Regions from separate parts of the Patulibacter defluvii genome, predicted to be linked through region 2. Evidence: riboswitches for the same ligand, from Rfam matches in the RefSeq annotation. Region 2 holds a riboswitch; the other holds the start of a gene.
What was found. Region 2 has a riboswitch for S-adenosylmethionine ahead of thrC (threonine synthase). Riboswitches for the same ligand answer to the same signal wherever they lie in the genome.
Positions count from the first base shown of each region.

Region 1: another riboswitch for S-adenosylmethionine. It lies ahead of SH587_RS10765 (aminotransferase class V-fold PLP-dependent enzyme); the one in region 2 lies ahead of thrC (threonine synthase).

Region 1 is NZ_JAWZSQ010000008.1:127,510-131,920, reverse strand. Features, by position in the region: gene SH587_RS10770 (GDSL-type esterase/lipase family protein) at 1-194, opposite strand, end outside; gene SH587_RS10765 (aminotransferase class V-fold PLP-dependent enzyme) at 210-1,673, opposite strand; SAM riboswitch class IV at 1,713-1,828, opposite strand; gene map (type I methionyl aminopeptidase) at 2,686-3,567, shown strand; gene SH587_RS10755 (hypothetical protein) at 3,730-4,134, shown strand; gene SH587_RS10750 (hypothetical protein) at 4,240-4,411, shown strand, end outside.
Region 2 is NZ_JAWZSQ010000016.1:93,674-98,084, reverse strand. Features, by position in the region: gene SH587_RS16335 (class I SAM-dependent methyltransferase) at 1-191, opposite strand, end outside; gene SH587_RS16330 (ubiquitin-like small modifier protein 1) at 207-488, opposite strand; gene thrC (threonine synthase) at 488-1,765, opposite strand; SAM riboswitch class I at 1,822-1,921, opposite strand; gene SH587_RS16320 (magnesium transporter CorA family protein) at 2,033-3,028, shown strand; gene SH587_RS16315 (class I SAM-dependent methyltransferase) at 3,163-3,903, opposite strand; gene SH587_RS16310 (glycosyltransferase) at 4,102-4,411, shown strand, end outside.

The DNA.
Region 1 (4,411 bases), on a different contig from region 2:
TCGGTCCGCAGCGCGATCCGGACCCCGGCCGGCATCGCCGCCCGCCCGAGCCCGCCGGCCGGCAGGTGCAGCGACGCCTCGTCGTGCGGGACCCGCCACGGCGCGACCCAGGCGTCGTCGGGCCCGCGCTGGAGCGAGACGGCGCCGCGGAAGCGCAGGCGCGGGTCGTGGCCGCGGAGGACGACCGTCGCCATCGCCGGCGGCCCGCCTCAGCCGGTGGCGCAGGGCGAGGGCGGCAGCTCGGCGACGGCGTCGGCGGTCCCGGCCAGCCAGCCGTCGAGGTCGCGGTCGTCGTCGACCGGCGCCCAGCCGGCGGGGCCGGCCGCGTAGCGGTGGCGGGGGCCGACGGTGGTCAGGCAGCGGACGGCCTCGACCAGCCGGTCGACGTCAGCCGCGCGCGAGCCGACGCCGAAGCTGGCCCGCAGGGCGCCCTCGGGCAGGCCGAGGCGGGCGAGCAGCGGGTGGGCGCAGAAGCGGCCGTCGCGGATCCCGATCCCGTGCTCGGCGGAGAGGAAGGCGCCGACGTGGCCGGGAGCGAAGCCGTCGACGGTGAAGGCGACGACGCCGATCGCGTCGGGGGCGTCGCGCCAGATCCGCAGCGGGCGGACGCCGTCGAGGCCGGCGAGCCCGTCGACCAGCCGCCGCCGGAGGGTCTCCTCGTGGGCGGCGATCCCGTCGCTGGCGGCAAGGGTCCGCAGCGCCTCGGCGATCGCGACCGCGCCGAGCAGGTTGGGGGTGCCGGCCTCGTGGCGGGCGGGAGCCTCGGCCCAGACGGTGCCGTCGAGGGTGACGTCGCGGACGGCGCCGCCGCCGGCCAGGTAGGGCGGGGCGGCGTCGAGCCAGTCGCGGCGGCCGACGAGCACGCCGGCGCCGTAGGGGGCGTAGAGCTTGTGGCCGGAGAAGGCCAGGTAGTCGGCGTGGAGCGTCGAGAGGTCGATCGTGCGGTGGGCGAGCAGCTGGGCGCCGTCGATCAGGACCCGGGTGCCGTGCTCGTGGGCGAGGGCCACGATCCGGTCGAGCGGCAGCAGCTCGCCGGTCACGTTCGAGGCCGCGGTCACGGCCAGCAGCGCCGCGCGGCGGGTGCGCAGGGCGAGGGCCAGCCGCTCCAGCGTCTGCTCGATCGTCGGGGCGTGCGGCACGCAGCGGTGGCCGGTGGAGCGCCAGGGCAGGAGGGTGGCGTGGTGCTCGATGTCGAGCGTGATCACGTCGCCGGCGGCGGGCGGGACGCTGCGGGCCAGCAGGTTGGTGGCGTCGGTCGTGTTGCGGGTGAAGACGACGACGTCCTCGGGCCGGCCGCCGACGGCCTCGTGGACGGTCCGGCGGGCGGCCTCGTAGGCGGCGCTCGAGGCCTGTGAGGGCAGGCCGGCGCCGCGGTGGACGCTGCCGGTGAAGGGCAGCAGCCGCTCGATCCGGTCGGCGACGGTGCGAAGCGCGGGGGCGGTCGCGGCGTAGTCGAGGCCGACGTAGCGAACGCGGCCGCCGCCGAGCAGCGGCACGGCCAGGTCGGCGCCGACGACCGGCAGCAGCGGCTGCTCGGCGGTCGGCGGGGCGGTGGCGGGCGCGGCGGTCGGCGGGGCGGTGGCGGGCGCGGCGGCGGTCGGCGCGGGCGCGGGCGTGCCGGTCGGCGTCGCGGCGCGCGGGCGGGCGGTGCTCGGGGCCAGGGTGCTGCTCATCGGGTCTCCTGCTGGGTGGTTCCCGGACCCGTACGACAGGGTCCGCGCTTGCTGCGCAGGACCGTCCTGCGCGCCTGGTCATCACCCGGGGCACCCCACCGCGGTCGGAGGGTTGCCGGCCAGCGAGCCGGGGCTTGGCGCTGGCACTCTTGACCGCGGCGGACGGTAGCAGTCGCCGCGCGAAATGCCAAATACCCGGATGGATTTGGGCCTTTAAGGCCGGTTCGCGGCCGGTCGGTGAGGCTGCTCGGGGAGATCCGCGGGGTGGCGCGGCCGGTCGAGCGCGCGGTCGGCCGGTGAACGTCACCGCTGCTGGTCGGCGTTTCGCGGCGGCCGCGCCGTCGACGACCCGCGTCGGCGCTCGCGACCAGGCAGTGAGGGGAGCGGGGGTCGGGGCCTCAGCGCTGCGTGGCGGAGTCGCTCGGCGAGCCGCGGCGGCGGGCGGGCCGTGGCCATCGGCAGGCGGCGGGCGGCGGGCGGCGGGCGGAACTGGCGTCAATCCGCCCCTACCCAGGCGAAGTGGTTGGGATCCGTCCCGCTGAGCGGTATGGAATGACGCCAGTTCGCGGGGGCAGGGGTGGATTGACGCCACTACGCGGTCGGCCCCCCGTCGAGGGGCGCGAACGTCACACGCCCCGGCCGCTCCACCGACGATGCGACGTTCGCCCCCGCCCAGGCACCGAAACGTCACACGGCGACGAGGGGTGGGCCGGGCGTGCGACGTTCGCCCCCCCGCAACGCGCCCCGCCACCCGACCCCCGCGGACCCGGCCGCGCGTTCCCGTCCCTCCCCCCTCACTGCCGGGCCGCGAGTCACGAAGGCGCCCGTCGGCGCCACCACGTCCCCGAACCGCGACCACCGGCGGTGACCGCCACCGGCCGACCACGCGCTCCACCGGCCGCGCCACCCGCAGACGATCCCGACCCGCCCACACCGGCCGGCCGCTCACCCCGCACCGCCCAGCCGCACCGCAGCACCGACCAGCCGACCCCCGGCGCTACCCTGGAACGTGGTGTCCGCTCCGACCTCCACCCGTCCTCCGCTCCGTCCCGGGCGCATCTCGCCGCGGCGCAAGGTCCCGAAGGGGATCGCGAAGCCGCCGTACGCGCTGCTCGGGGAGCCGCCGGCGCCGAAGCGCCCCCGCCCGCGGACCGCCGCCGAGCTGGAGGGGATGCGGCACGCGAGCGAGATCGCCAGCGACGCGCTGGCCGCGGTCGCCGCCGCGATCGCTCCCGGGGTCACCACCGACGCGCTCGACGAGATCGCCCACGAGGCGATGATCAGCCGCGGTGCGTATCCCTCGACGCTCAACTACCACCACTACCCGAAGTCGATCTGCGCCTCGATCAACGAGGTCATCTGCCACGGGATCCCCGACCTCGACACCCAGCTCTACGAGGGCGACATCGTCTGCATCGACGTCACCGCCTACGTCGACGGGGTCCACGGCGACCTCAACCAGACCTTCGCCGTCGGCGAGATCGACCAGCGCTCGCGCGACCTGATGGACGCCACCAAGCGGGCGCTCGAGGCCGGGATCGCCGCCGTCAAGCCCGGCGGCCAGGTGCGCGACATCGGCAAGGCGATCGAGAAGGTCGTCCGCAACCGCTACGGGATCGTCACCCAGTTCGGCGGCCACGGGATCGGGCCCGACTTCCACGACGGGCTCCACGTCCAGCACAACTACGACCGCCGGGCGACCGAGCGGTTCTTCCCCGGCATGACCTTCACGATCGAGCCGATGCTGAACCTCGGCTCGCCCGACGCCCGGATCTGGGACGAGGACGGCTGGACGGCGGTCACCGTCGACGGCCAGCGCTCGGCCCAGGAGGAGCACACCGTGCTCGTCACCGAGACCGGCGTCGAGGTCCTCACCCGTCACGTCGACGAGTAGCGCCGGCACCTCTCTCACGGCCCTCTCAGCGGTCGTGAGAAGCGGATGAGAAGCGCTCGCCGCCGCCCCGGACGCGCCATAGGGTCCTCCCTGTCGCCGGGTCCCCCCGCCCGGCCGGCGGGCACCGGCCCGCCGTCCCGTCCCCCGTCCGAGGAGCCCCCCATGCTCGCCCTCCGCTCCCGTCGCGGCCGCGTCGCGCTGGCCGCCACCGCCGCGCTCGCCGCCCTGCCGGCCACCGCCCTGACCGTGCCCGCCGTCTCACAGGCCCGCTGCATCGACGACAACGGCACGCCCTGCCCGCCGCCGAACACGATCCCCGGCAAGGTCAAGGTCGCCAAGGGCTGGACGCTCGGCGTCCGGGCCACGCCGCGGGCCGGCGCCAAGCAGATCCGCCAGGTCCGCAACGGCAGCTACGTGCGGATCATCTGCCAGAAGCGGACCCGCTCGTGGGTCTCCGGCACCTACGGCCGCTCGAACATCTGGAACAAGATCATCGGCGGCGGCTGGGTCAGCGACGCCTACGTCCACACCGGCACCGACGGCTTCGCCACCCACCGCTGCGCCTAGCCCTCCCGCTCCCCCGGCGCGGCCGCCCGCCGCGCCACCCGGTTCGCCTATATCCTGACCAGGATTATGGGATTTCGGCGAACGGCCCGCGCGGCGGCGACCCTCATGCTCGCCGCCGCGGGCCTCGCGGCCGGGCCGACCGGCGCGACCGCGGCGCCCTTCGGCCCGCTCCAGCCGCCGAACCCCTTCACCGCCCCGACCGGCGCCGCCACCATGCACGGCGACAGCGGCTCGTCCGACGTCACGCCGTTCGCGGGGCCCGGAGCCGGTCCCGGCC
Region 2 (4,411 bases):
TGGCGGCGGCTCCAGACCGCGTCCGGCAGCCGCTCCCACTCCGGGATCGGGCTGTGGTACCAACGCTCGACCACCCGCTCGCGGTCGAGGTGGGCCAGCCGATAGCGGCCGCCGCGCTCCAGCAGCGAGCGGACCGCGCGACCGGCGGCGCGGCGGGCCCGCCGCCGCGCACGCGTGGCGGCGCCCCCCACGCCGTCCTCCATCGCTCAGCGGCCGCCGGCCACCGCGGGCAGGATCTGCAGCTCCTGGCGGTCGGCGACCGGGGTCCCGACGCCGTCGCCGAAGCGGATGTCCTCGCCGTCCAGGTAGACGTTGACGAAGCGGCGCAGGTTGCCGTCGTCGTCGGCCAGCCGCGAGCGCAGCTCGGGATGGGCCGCGAACAGCGCCTCGAGGGTGCCGCCGACGGTCTCGCCGTCGATCTTCAGCGTGCCCTCGCCGCCGGTGGCGTCACGCAGCTGCGTCGGGATCTTGACCGTGACCGTTGCCATCAGACCGCCACCTCCGTGCGGGTCTCCACGTCGTTCTCGAACTGCTCGAAGCGGGGATCGATCTCCGTCACCTCGAAGGTGCCGCGGACCACGTCGAGGGTCTTCAGGCCCTCGCCGGTGATCACGATCACGACCCGCTCGTCGGGGTCGATCCGGCCCGCGTCCGCCAGCTTCTTGAGCGTGGCGGTGGTGACGCCGCCGGCCGTCTCGGTGAAGATCCCGGTGGTCTCGGCCAGCAGCCGGATCCCGTCCTTGATCTCCTCGTCGGTGACGTCGGTGATCGTGCCGCCGGTCTTGCGGGCCAGCTCGATCGCGTAGGGACCGTCGGCCGGGTTGCCGATCGCCAGCGACTTGGCGATCGTGTCCGGCTTGACCGGGCGGCAGACGTCGTGGCCGGCCTCGAAGGCGGCGGCGACCGGGTTGCAGCCGAGCGCCTGGGCGCCGCTCATGATCGGCACCCGCGCGTCGCCCTCGATCAGCCCGAGGTCGATCCACTCCTGGAAGCCCTTGCCGATCTTCGTGAACAGCGAGCCGGAGGCGATCGGGGCCACGATCCGGTCGGGCGCGCTCCAGCCCAGCTGCTCGGCGATCTCGTAGGCCAGGGTCTTCGAGCCCTCGGCGTAGTACGGGCGCATGTTGACGTTCACGAACGCCCAGTCCTCGCGCTCGCCGGCGATCTCGGTGCAGAGCCGGTTGACGTCGTCGTAGTTGCCGCGGATCGTGACGATCCGGGCCCCGTAGACGCCGGTCGAGAGGATCTTCTGCTCCTCCAGGTCGGCCGGGATGAAGACGTAGGTCGGCAGGCCGAGGGCGGCGCCGGCGGCCGAGACCGCGCCGGCCAGGTTGCCGGTCGAGGCGCAGGCGAGGGTGCTGAAGCCCAGCTCCTTGGCGCGGGCGGCGGCGACGGCGACGACCCGGTCCTTGAAGGAGTGGGTCGGGTTGGCGGCGTCGTTCTTGACCCAGACCTCGCGCAGGCCCAGGCGGCGGGCCAGCCGGTCGGCCTTGACCAGCGGGGTGCCGCCAGCGGGCAGGCCGCCGTCGGTGGCGAAGTCGCCGGCGCCGGCCGGCGACCCGGCCGCCAGCGGCAGGAAGTCGGCGTAGCGCCAGATGCTGCGGGGGCCGGCCTGGATCCGGCGGCGGATCGCGTCGGGATCGCCGGCCGACGGATGCGGCGCGTAGGCCACCTCGAGCGGCCCGAAGCACTTCGTGCACACGAACTGCGCTTCGAGCGGGTAGGTGCTCGCACACTCGCGACAGATCAGGGACGTGGCAGCCATGGCTCCTCCGGATTGGTCGTTCGCCGTTGGTGTGGCGACGGTCCAGGAGGTCCAGCCACACATCTCTCTGGAATTGGCACCTGCTCGCGTCGGCGGGGATCGCGGGTGGTTGCCGGAGCTTCGTAGGGCCAGTCCCTCCACTCCTCTGGATGTGTCCAGCTATGTCCGCGGCGAAGAGTAGCAAGCGCCGGCGCGCGTCCGTGCAACCGGGGGTGGACCGCTAAGCTGGACGGACCGTGCCCGCGATCGACGAACCCCCGAGTCCCCGTGCCGTCGCTTCCGCGTCCCCGGCTGGGCTTCGGCACCCGGTCGCCTGAGCCCAGCGGCCCGCCGAGCGTCGAGCTCGAGGGCCCCCAGATCGACACGGTCGAGTCGCACGGCCTGCGCTGGATCAACGTCACCCGGCCCGGACGGCTGGAGCTGGCGTGGCTGCGCGAGCACTACGACTTCCACGCCCTCGACTACGAGGACGTCGCCTCGCGCAACCAGCGGCCGAAGGTCGACGAGTACGACGACTACCTGTTCGTCGTCCTCCACTTCCCCGACTACGACAAGACGATCGGGCGGCTGAACGCGGCCGAGCTGGACGTCTTCGTCGGGCCCGACTTCGTGATCACGATCCCGAACCGGCCGCTGCGGACGATCGACTACCTGTTCAGCCGCGTCGAGCAGCAGGAGAGCGAGCGCGAGCGCCACTTCGCCAAGGGCACCGGCTACCTGCTCTACCGGATCATCGACGAGTGCGTCGACGCCTCGTTCCCGATGCTGCGCAAGATCGGCAACAAGCTCGAGCAGCTCGAGGAGGACATCTTCGAGGGCCGCTCGAAGGAGATCGTCCGCGACATCTCCAACGCCAAGCAGGAGATCATCAACTTCCGCAAGATCGTCCGCCCGCAGCGGACGGCGCTGAAGGACCTCAACGCCGCGCGCCGCTACCTGGCCGAGGACCAGGAGCTGTACTTCGACGACATCAACGACGCGTCGGAGCGGATCTGGGACATGCTCGAGAACTACAAGGAGGTCTCCGAGGCGCTGGAGAGCTCCAACGAGTCGGTCCTCGCGCACGCCCAGTCGCACTCGTTGAACGTGCTGACGGCGATCAGCGTCGTGGTCCTGCCGCTGACCCTGATCGCGTCGATCTGGGGGATGAACGTGCGGGTCCCGGGCGAGGCCCAGTCGCACCCGTTCTTCGTCCTGATCGGGGTCATGCTGGCGCTGCTCGCCGGCATGATCTGGTGGTTCCGCCGCAACGACCTGCTGTAGCGGCGCGAGGGGCGCGTAGACGCGTCGGATCTCGCCACCTGGTTCGCTCGGCAGTACCGAGTACAGCTCTCGCTCCCCGGCGGCGACCTCCTCGGTCTACGCGCCCCTCGCATCCACTACAGAGGGGCGGCTGTTCAGGCGTTCGCCCGCAGCAGCACCAGGCAGTACTGGGTGCCGGTGCCCTCGATCCGCTCGATCGAGGCGCCGCCGTCGGCGGCCGCCTGCCGCAGCCGCTCGACGTCGATCGCCGAACCGCGCCAGGCCGGATCGTCCTGGCCGCGCGGCATCGTGCCCCGCAGCCGCCCGATCGTCCGCTGCCGCAGCGACGGCTTCGGGTACTCGCGGCGGTGGATCTCGGCGTCGTTGGAGACCTGGAACGCCGCCCAGCCGCCGGGCCTCAGCACCCGCCCGATCTCGCGCACGTAGCCGTAGGTGATCTCGGGATCGGGGATGTGCTGGAAGACGACGATCGAGACCACGACGTCGATCTGGTCGTCGCCGATCGCGCCGAGGCTGTCGCCGTCGCCGAGGTGGAAGCTGACGTTGTCGATCCCGGCGAGGTTCTCCTTCGCCCGGCTCAGCATCTCGGCGCTGACGTCGAGCGCGTGGACGTGGCCGGCGCGCTCGGCGGCGACCCGGCTGAGGCGACCGACGCCGCAGCCGATGTCGAGCACGACGTCGTCGGGGCCGATCTCGGGAGCGTCGAGGGTGGTCATCAGGACGTCGAAGTCCTCCACCCCCTTCTGCCAGAAGTCGTGGTCGTCGTCGGCCCCGTAGGCCCCGGACTTGTAGTCCATCCGGTTGTCGACGAAGTACTCGGCGTTCTCGCGGGCGCGCTCGTCCCAGTAGCGCGCCATGTGGCGGGAGTCGGTCACGCGGCGAACCGTACCCGTCGGCGGCCGTTCGCGGGAGGTGCGTTGCGCCGATCGTGCGCGCGGACGCCGTACGAACGCGATCTCGCCCTCCCGCCGCGAGCGAGCCGGCGATTCGACGTCGCCGGGACGTCCGATCGCGGACTCGCGGCGGCCCCCGCGCGAGACCGCGATCCGTCCGGGCGCCGTAGGGTGTGCTCCGTGCCCGCGCCCGAGGTCAGCGTCGTCGTCCCCGTCCGCGACGCCGCGGGCGATCTGCGGACCCTGATGGCGGCGCTCGCGGCCCAGGTCGAGCCGCCCCCGTTCGAGGTCGTGGTGGTCGACGACGGCTCCTCCGACGACGTCGACGGCGCCCTCGCCGGGGCGCCGTTCCCGGTCCGGCGGCTGGCCGTCGCCGCGCCCGGCGCCGCGCCGGCCGGCCCCGGTGCCGCTCGTGACGCCGCGGTCGCCGCCGCCGACGGCGAGCTGCTGGCCTTCACCGACGCCGACTGCCGGCCGGCGCCGGGCTGGC